Regions from separate parts of the Clostridium sp. HBUAS56017 genome, predicted to be linked through region 1. Evidence: riboswitches for the same ligand, from Rfam matches in the RefSeq annotation. Region 1 holds a riboswitch; each other region holds the start of a gene.
What was found. A riboswitch is a leader RNA that binds a small molecule or an ion and turns the genes downstream of it on or off. The one in region 1 is predicted to bind S-adenosylmethionine.

Region 2: linked by a shared signal. The riboswitch ahead of FAY47_RS17065 (methionine ABC transporter ATP-binding protein) and the one ahead of metF (methylenetetrahydrofolate reductase [NAD(P)H]) in region 1 are both predicted to bind S-adenosylmethionine.
Region 3: linked by a shared signal. The riboswitch ahead of FAY47_RS12300 (PLP-dependent aspartate aminotransferase family protein) and the one ahead of metF (methylenetetrahydrofolate reductase [NAD(P)H]) in region 1 are both predicted to bind S-adenosylmethionine.

The regions. Positions count from the first base shown of each region.
Region 1 is NZ_SULK01000008.1:65,744-69,026, forward strand. It holds gene FAY47_RS08730 (cation:proton antiporter) at 1-571, opposite strand, end outside; sodium ion sensor (DUF1646 type) at 615-665, opposite strand; gene FAY47_RS08735 (MraY family glycosyltransferase) at 851-1,801, shown strand; SAM riboswitch class I at 1,857-1,965, shown strand; gene metF (methylenetetrahydrofolate reductase [NAD(P)H]) at 2,038-2,919, shown strand; gene FAY47_RS08745 (S-ribosylhomocysteine lyase) at 2,937-3,283, shown strand, end outside.
Region 2 is NZ_SULK01000025.1:17,385-20,667, reverse strand. It holds gene FAY47_RS17070 (methionine ABC transporter permease) at 1-368, opposite strand, end outside; gene FAY47_RS17065 (methionine ABC transporter ATP-binding protein) at 370-1,332, opposite strand; SAM riboswitch class I at 1,423-1,547, opposite strand; gene FAY47_RS21245 (methyl-accepting chemotaxis protein) at 1,876-2,301, opposite strand; gene thiE (thiamine phosphate synthase) at 2,395-3,036, opposite strand; gene FAY47_RS17050 (cysteine desulfurase family protein) at 3,262-3,283, shown strand, end outside.
Region 3 is NZ_SULK01000013.1:65,831-69,113, forward strand. It holds gene FAY47_RS12290 (ABC transporter ATP-binding protein) at 1-1,290, shown strand, start outside; gene FAY47_RS12295 (GIY-YIG nuclease family protein) at 1,305-1,568, shown strand; SAM riboswitch class I at 1,608-1,711, shown strand; gene FAY47_RS12300 (PLP-dependent aspartate aminotransferase family protein) at 1,806-2,951, shown strand; gene FAY47_RS12305 (aminotransferase class I/II-fold pyridoxal phosphate-dependent enzyme) at 2,954-3,283, shown strand, end outside.

The DNA.
Region 1 (3,283 bases):
TTTTTACAAAAACATATATAATCGGTAAAGAGGTTGAAGCCCCCCAATTTGAGCCAGAAGTTTGTGCAAATGCAAGAACTATAGATATAAGTATAAGGCCTAAAATATCGTCTATTACCGCTGCTCCCAGGATATTTATACCTGCTTTCGTATTAAGTTTACCAAGCTCTTTAAGAGTTTCTACTGTTATGCTTACACTTGTGGCAGTTAATATAACTCCTATAAATATATTTTCTAATAAGTTATCAAAAAATAAAGATGCACCTAAAGTTCCTAGAAAAAGAGGAAGTAGTATACCTGCTATTGCAATTATAAATGAAGATAAGCCAGCTTCTTTTAATTCTTTTACATTGGTCTCAAGTCCTGCAAGAAACATAAGGATGATAACTCCAAGGTTTGAAAGAAGTTTAATATTATCATCGTAATGTATAAGGTTTAATACAACAGGACCTAGTATTACGCCTGCAATTAAGGCACCCAAAACTTCAGGCATTTTTAATTTTTTACTTATTATACCTCCTAATTTTGTAAATATAAGAATTAAGACAATACTCAGTAAAGTTTTTTCCATAATACACCTCCATTAAAATAAAAAAAGGCAGAAAGTCCCTAAGGACTTCCCACCCTGAAAGTCAGATTATCTTGAATCAAAAAAATGTTCAACCGTAAAATAAAAATATAATGTTTTGCTACTAAAATCTTCTTTTGATATAATAACATATTTGTAGATGTTTTGCCAATATAGATGCATTTTAATATTTTTGTAATTGCTAAAAAAAGTCGATAATAGTATAATTCATATAGGACAATAAAAGAAAAAGGACAGATAAGTTTAAGGAGTAGATTTAATATGCAATATTTAATAACGCTGATAAGTACTTTCTTAATTGTTTTCTTAATTACTCCACCTATAATGAAGGTGGCTCATAAATTGGAATTTACAGATAAGCCAACTGAGCGAAAAAAGCATAGAGGACCAATACCACTTTGTGGTGGACTTGGGATTTATATAGGTTTTTTTATAGTATATTTTTTAACAATTAATGATGATAGACATGAAGAACTATGGATATTTATTTCAGCAACATTAATATTTTTAATTGGTGTAGTAGATGATTATTTTAAAACTAAAGGGAGAGAATTTCCTATATATCCAAGATTAATAATTCAGGTTTTAGCTGCAGTTTTAGTATTTAAAGCTGGTATAGTTTTTGAGGGATTTAGAAATCCATTTTCAGGGGAATATATATTGCTATCGAGAACTATACAATTTTTATTAACTATTACATGGATATTTGGCGTTACTACGGTAATAAATTGGTCAGATGGTATGGATGGATTAGCAGGAGGAATATCATTAATTTCTTCGGTTACATTCTTTTTTGCTGCAATAATACTTGGACAAGGAGTATCAGCTCAATTTTCAATTATACTGGCAGGAGCAATTTTAGGATTCTTAGTTTACAATAGGCATCCAGCAAGAATATTTATGGGGGATTCTGGTGCTAATCTTATAGGGTTTCTATTAAGTATTATAGCTATTGATGGTGCTTTTAAGCAAGCTACTGTTTTAAGTTTGTTTTTGCCAATATTGGCATTGGCAGTTCCTATATTTGACAATTTATTTGTCATATTTAAAAGATTCCGTGAAGGAAAACCTGTATATCAAGCTGATAGAAGTCAAATGCATTTTAGACTAGAGGAAAGAGGACTTAGTATAAATCAAATAGTTACACTTATACTAGCAATAAGTTTTATATGCAGTGGATTATCTATATTGCTACTGTTGATAAAAAAATAATTATATTTACAAAAGTGTATAAATAGTATATTATAATAACTATAAATTAATATTTATCTTATCATGAGAGGTGGAGGGACTGGCCCAGTGAAACCCGGCAACCAATATATATGTAATATGTGTATGATGGTGCTAAATCCTGCAGCAAAGCTGAAAGATAAGGGTTATTATAGTGTAGAAATTTATTATACCTAAAGGATAACCTTTAGGTATTTTTTATTAAAGGGGGCATTTATATGAAGATAGGCGAAATATTTGAAAATAAAAAAACTGTTTTTTCTTTTGAAATATTTCCTCCTAAAACGACATCATCGGTTGAGACTATTTATAGAACATTAGAAGAGTTAAAGGGATTGAATCCAGACTATATTAGTGTTACATATGGTGCTGGAGGAAGTATAACTGATAATAAAACGATAGAATTATCTTCATTGGTAAAGAATAAATATGGTATAGAAGCTGTAGCGCATTTAACTTGTATTAATTCATCTAAAGAAGATATAGAGTACTATTTAAATTCCCTGAAGAATAATAATATCGAAAATGTACTTGCATTAAGAGGAGATATACCAGCTGATGGACAAATGAAGGGAGAATTTAAATATGCTTCAGAAATTATTAAAAACATTAACAAATACAATGATTTTAATATTGCAGCAGCTTGTTATCCAGAAGGGCATATTGAAAATAAAGGTATGCTAAAAGAAATTGAAAATATGAAGAGAAAAGAAGAAGCTGGGGCCGCTTATTTTATTTCTCAGTTATTTTTTGATAATAACTTATATTATGATTTTCTTAATAAAGTAAAAGCTGCAAATATAAAAATACCAATTGAAGCTGGAATTATGCCAGTTACAAATAAAAAGCAAATAGAGAGAATGGTTTCATTAAGTGGAGCATCACTCCCAAAGAAGTTCACTAAAATCATGGATAAATATGAATATAATCCAGAAGCTTTAAGAGAGGCTGGAATAGCATACGCAGTAGAGCAAATCGTAGATCTTATATCTACTGGAGTTGATGGAATACATCTATATGTTATGAATAATTCATATTTAGCCAAAAAGATTAGTGGAAGTATTGAAACTATTTTAGCTACAGAAAATAAAGTTTATTAAGATAGGAGAATGTAAAAATGGAAAAAGTAGAAAGTTTTGAATTAGATCACAGAAAGGTAAAAGCACCTTATATAAGAAAGTGTTGTTTATTAGATGGACCAAAAGGGGACAAAGTTACAAAATTTGATTTAAGATTCCTTCAACCTAATAAAGAAGCTTTTGGAACAGCAGCCATGCATGGACTTGAACATTTATTAGCACATGAACTTAGAGGAAGATTAGATGGAATAATTGATTTATCTCCAATGGGATGTAGAACAGGATTCTATTTAAGTATATGGGGAGATAGGGAGGCTGCTGAAATTAAAGAAGCATTAGAAAGTTCTTTAAAGGAAGTTTTAAAGGCTAAAGAGATTCCAGCAGC
Region 2 (3,283 bases), on a different contig from region 1:
CCAAAAGCTTTTGCTGCTTCAATAACTCCTGGATCGACTTCCTTTAAAGCTGATTCTATTATTCTAGCTATAAAAGGTGCCGAAGCTACAGTTAATGGCACTATAGAAGCTACTTCTCCAATAGAAGTTCCTACAATTAATTTCGTAAATGGTATAATAACTACCATTAATATAAGGAACGGTAAACTTCTAAGTGTGTTTACTATAAAGTCTAACCCTTTATAAACCGCCTTATTCGGTTTTAATCCATTTTCATCTGTTAAAGTTAATATAATAGCTGGTATAAAACCAATTATCACTGCTAATATAGTTGATGGAACAACCATTACTAAAGTTTGTTGTATTGCTGGCCAAAGTAATTCCCACATACTATATTACCTCCCATTCTATATTTTTATCTTTTAAATAATTCATAACTAGGTTCTTGTCCTTTTCTTCTACATTTATTACTAAGCTACCAAGAACATTACTTCTAAACTTTTCTAGTTTGCCCCAAACTACTGAAAAATCTACATTTGTTTCTCTAGCCATTCTTGTGATTATTGTATTTTCAGAACAATCTGCTGGGAAGAATAACTTTATATTAACTCCTGTATCAGGTAGAGTTTCCTCCTCTTCTTCTCCTAAGAACTTCTTTAGAGATAGTCCTGGTTTTAAGAATAACTCATCTGATCTTCCTTCTATTTTAATTTTGCCCCCTTCGATTAATGCTACTTTTTCACATACTTCTTTTACTACTTCCATTTGATGTGTAACCATAACTATGGTAATTCCAAGTTCTTTATTAATCTTTAATAGCAAAGATAATATATCCTTTGTTATCTTTGGATCTAATGCCGATGTTGCTTCATCACATAAAAGTACTTTTGGTTCAAGTGCTAAAGCTCTTGCTATAGCAACTCTTTGTTTTTGTCCCCCACTTAGAGATGCAGGTTTACTGTTAATCTTTTCTTCTAGCCCAACTAATCTTAACAGTTCCATTACTCTCTCATCTATTTTTTTCTTACTGTAGCCCCAAACTTCAAGTGGAAGAGCAATATTTTGATATACTGTTTTTCTTTTTAGTAAATTAAAGTTTTGGAATATCATACCTAAGTCTTTTCTAAATTCTCTAAGTTCATTATTATTAAGCTTAGAAACTTCTTTCCCCATCACAATTACAGATCCATTATCATATGACTCAAGACCATTTATGCATCTAAGCAAAGTTGATTTTCCTGCCCCACTATGCCCGATAATACCGTAAATTTCCCCTTCATTTATGCTTATTGAAATATCTTGTAAAACTTCTACATCCCCAAAACTCTTACTTACATTTTTAATTTCAATCACTAATTGTCTCCTCCTCTATGAATGTAAGATAAAAAATAAATGCGCTAGAGAATAAATCTCTAGCGCAATAATAAACACTAAAATATTATTCTCTCATCTTTCAGTAATTTAAAAAATTTACCGCAGGATTTAGCACCATAGTAAAATAGTAAATGAACTATTATATTGGTTGCTGGGCTTCAAAGGGCCAGTCCCTCCACCACTCTTGATAAGATATCGTTGTATTAAATTTTCTGAGCAATTGCTTCATGTTATTTATAATATTATCTTAATTGCAATTTGTCAATATCTTTTTATGAATTTTTAACAAGACAAGCAGCAATTGAAGCAATCTCTTCTTGTTTTGCTGTTTCCTCTTCTTGCTTCTCCAACCCTAGCTGCCTCTATAGATACATTTATCATGTTAGTTTGATTAAACTATTTTCTTTATAAGAAAATTAAAAACTTTTATCGTAGTATTTTGTATAATTTCACATAAAAAAAGTTGCATTAATCAGAAATATCCCTAATCAATACAACTTTCCATTAAGCCAATTTTATAAACTAATTATTATTTTCTACAGCTTTTTGTATATTATCAATTGCTTCTCTTAAACTTTCACTCTTTTCATTTACAATATCTGCAACCTTATAAATATCAACTATCATCTTAAGCATTTCATTTTGATCTTTAACTGTTGATTCAGCCACCTTACTACTCATATCAGATAACTTCTTAACTTCTGTTGCAACTACTGCAAATCCTTTTCCAGCTTCTCCAGCTCTAGCAGCTTCAATAGATGCATTTAAAGAAAGCATATTAGTTTGAGATGCAATTCCCACTATTTCTTGTGAAGAATTTTTAAAACTATTCACCATATCCTTCATACTGTCTACTTTGCCATAAAGACTTTCTGCTGTACTCTTCATTTCATCAATTTCTTTACTAATTTTTTCAATAGACTTACTTATTGATTCCATTTGTTCCATGATATCCTACTCCTCTTTCCTATAGATTCCCAACCTAATTATTATTATATACCATTAAAATACTAAAACCAATATTCTATTATTGATTTCATACTATCTACCTAAATTAGCATTCAAAATACTTTTCAATTCTTTTGTAGTATTTCGTATATTTTGCTTTTGTAAAATCGCTGACACCACGGCTATTCCATCTATTCCTGACCCACTTAATTCATTAACATTCTTGTCATTTATTCCTCCAATTGCAACTACCGGAATACATAACTTACTTTTAATTTCTTTTAATGAATCATATGTAACCTTAACAGTATCTTCTTTCGTACTTGTAGCAAATGCAGCACCACAGCCAATATAATCTGCCCCATCTGCTTGAGCCTTTAATGCTTCATCCAAATTATGTGCTGATACCCCTACTAATTTATCTTTACCTAAAATTTCTCTAGCTACTTTGCAAGGTATATCACTTTGTCCTAAATGAACCCCTGAAGCATCAATAGTTTGAGCTATATCCAGTCTATCATTTATTATTAATGGTATATTATATTTATCGGTTACAACCTTAATTTCCTTAGCTATTTTATAAAAATCTAATGAAGATATTTCTTTTTCTCTAAGTTGAACTAAAGTCACTCCTCCAAGGATACTCTCTTCAACTGCTTTACTCAAATTTCTTCCTTTTAATACAGATCTATCTGTAACTAGATAAAGTGAATAATCAATAACTGATTTGTCCATTTATTTTTCCCCTTTTCTAAAACTCTTATATAAATTATCAATAAAAATTCCTAATTGCTGTATAAAAACTTACAATTCTCTTGTATACTATTATAGCTAATCAACTCTTTCATGACCATAGTATAAAGTGGTATTATTTTTTATATTTGAAATAATGTTATATTTACATTATACTAAGTATGTTTATATGAAATATAAGTAATAAATTTTCAGGAGGTGCTAACTATGAATATTTATTTAGATAATG
Region 3 (3,283 bases), on a different contig from region 1:
GCAATGATGTTATCAATAAGTATACCTATGACTATTGCGGCTTTATTAATACTACCTATTTCGATGGGGTTAATAGGCGCAGTTGTTAAGAAATCACAAAAGTACTTTAAATCTCAACAAGAATATTTAGGACATGTAAATGGTCAGGTTGAAGAAGTATACGGTGGACATAATATAGTAAAAGCATTTAATGGTGAAGAAGAAGCTGTAAAAGAATTTGATAAATATAATAACACATTATATGATTCAGCTTGGAAGTCACAATTCTTATCAGGTATGATGATGCCTATAATGACTTTTGTGGGTAATATTGGATATGTAATGATATCAATACTAGGTGGATGGCTTGCTATTCAAAAAGCAATTGAAGTTGGAGATATATTATCATTTGTTCAATATGTAAGGAGCTTTACTCAACCTATAGCGCAAGTAGCACAAATTGCTAACTTAATGCAATCAACAGCAGCTGCAGCTGAAAGAGTATTTGAATTTATAGCTGAAGAGGAAGAAGAACAAACTGTTCCAAATCCAGTATCTCCAAACGGCCTTGAAGGTAGAGTTGACTTTAAAGATGTTCACTTTGGATATAATCCAGATAAGACAATAATAAATGACTTTACTGCTAATATTAAGCCAGGGCAAAAGGTTGCGATAGTTGGGCCTACAGGTGCAGGTAAGACTACAATAGTTAAGCTTTTAATGAGATTCTATGATATAAATAGTGGGGATATATTAATAGATGGCAATAGTATAATGAACTTTAATCGTGGTGAATTAAGAGAGCTTTTTGGGATGGTGCTTCAAGACACATGGTTATTCAATGGAAGTATTAGAGAGAATATAAGATATGGTAAGTTAAATGCAACAGATGAAGAAGTTATAAAAGCAGCTAAAGCAGCTCATGTTCATCACTTTGTTAAAACATTACCTGATGGATATGATATGGAATTAAATGAAGAAGCTAGTAATGTATCTCAAGGACAAAAACAATTATTAACTATAGCTCGTGCAATACTTGCAGATCCTAAGATATTAATATTAGATGAAGCAACAAGTTCAGTAGATACAAGAACAGAAGTATTGATACAAAAAGCTATGGATAATCTTATGGAAGGAAGAACAAGCTTCGTAATTGCTCATAGATTATCAACCATCCGTGATGCTGATTTAATTCTTGTTATGAAAGATGGAGATATAATAGAGCAAGGAAATCATGAGGAGTTATTATCTGCTGGTGGATTCTATTGTGATCTTTATAATTCTCAATTTGAAAATTCAGAGATAGCTTAATATATATTAGTGGTATGAATTATGTTTATATTTTGTTATGTGGAGATGGATCTCTTTATACTGGATGGACAAATAATTTAGAAAAAAGATTCAAAGATCATTGTAATTCTAAAGGGGCCAAATACACTAGGGGTAGAGGCCCTCTAAAGATTGTTTATTTTGAAACTTTTGAGGATAAAGTAGATGCGATGAAGCGAGAATATGCTATTAAAAAGCTTAGAAGAGAAGAAAAGGATAATTTGATTAAAAATTTCAAAGAACATGTTGACATTGATTAGGAAAGATGTATAATTATATGTAATTAAATAAATAAGTTTATCTTATTAAGAGTGGTGGAGGGACTGGCCCTTTGAAGCCCAGCAACCTGTAATTATTTATTACGTGGTGCTAAATCCTGCAGGTTTATCCTGACAGATAAGAGGAATTAGTAGTCTCATTATGACTATATATTTGACTAACAATAGTCGCTTCTTATATAAAGAAGCGGCTTTTTTTATTTTGAAAGGGGGCTAATTATGAATTTGAATTTTGAAACAACAGTAGTAAGAGGTGCATCAGGAGGGGATAGGCATACTGGGGCAATAAGTTTTCCTATTTATCAAAGTGCAACCTTCAAGCATCCTGCATTAAATGAAAGTACAGGATATGATTATTCAAGACTTCAAAATCCAACTGTAGAAGAATTAGAAAAGACTGTAGCTTTATTAGAAAATGGAAGGTATGGGTTGGCGTTTGCAACAGGTTTAGCAGCTATAAACTGTATTGTGCATCTTTTTAAAGCTGGGGATCATTTAGTTATTTCAGAAGATCTATATGGAGGTACATTTAGACTTTTTGGAAGTATTTACAAGGAGCTTGGTATAGAATCAACGTTTGTAGATACTAGAGATTTTTTAGCAGTGAAAGATGCTATTAAGGAAAATACTAAAGGGATATTTATAGAAACTCCATCTAATCCATCGCTAAGAGTTACAGACATAAGAGGCATTGGAAGGATAGCTAAGGAGAAGGACTTGATATTTATCGTTGATAATACTTTTCTTACTCCTTATTATCAAAAACCATTAGATCTTGGAGCTGATTTAGTTATTCATAGTGGAACGAAATATTTGGGAGGACACAATGATGTTTTAGCTGGATTAATAGTTGCAAAGGATGATAGATTTATTGAAAGATTAAGATATATTAATATGTCTACAGGAGCAACAATAGGGCCTTTTGAAGCTTGGTTAGTTTTAAGAGGAATAAAGACGCTGCACATACGTTTAGAGAAGTCAGAAGAAAGCGCTATAGTTATTGCTAACTGGTTAAAAGAACAAGATGAAGTTTCGGATGTATATTATACAGGATTGGAAGAACATGAGGGATATGAAGTGAATAAATCTCAAAGTACAGGATTTGGTACAACTTTATCCTTTAGAGTTAAAGATAAAAAACTTGTAGAAAAAATATTAAAAAGAGTTAAGGTTGTATCTTTTGCAGAAAGCTTAGGGGGGGTAGACACACTTATAACGTATCCATTTACTCAAACCCATAGTGAAATACCAGATGATCTTAGAAAAAGACTTGGGGTAGATGAATATTTACTGAGATTATCTGTTGGTATTGAAAATATTAAAGATATATTAGATGATTTAAAACAAGCAATAAAGGGGGAATAGAAATGAGGATAGGGACAAAATTAATTCATTCAGAAGGAAGTATAGATAAAAATACAGGAGCTTTAAGTACACCGATATATCAAGCATCAACATTTCATCAATTTGATATAGATAACTTTGGAAAATATGATTATTCAAGATCAGGGAATCCGACTAGGGATGTTCTGGAAAATTTAATTGCGGAACTTGAAGGTGGAGATGGAGGATTTGCTTTTGCTTCAGGAATGGCAGCAATATGCTCAGTATTAAGCATATTTTCCGCTGGAGATCATATTGTAATATGTGGAGATGTTTATGGTGGGACTTATAGAGCTGTAACAAAGTTATTTTCT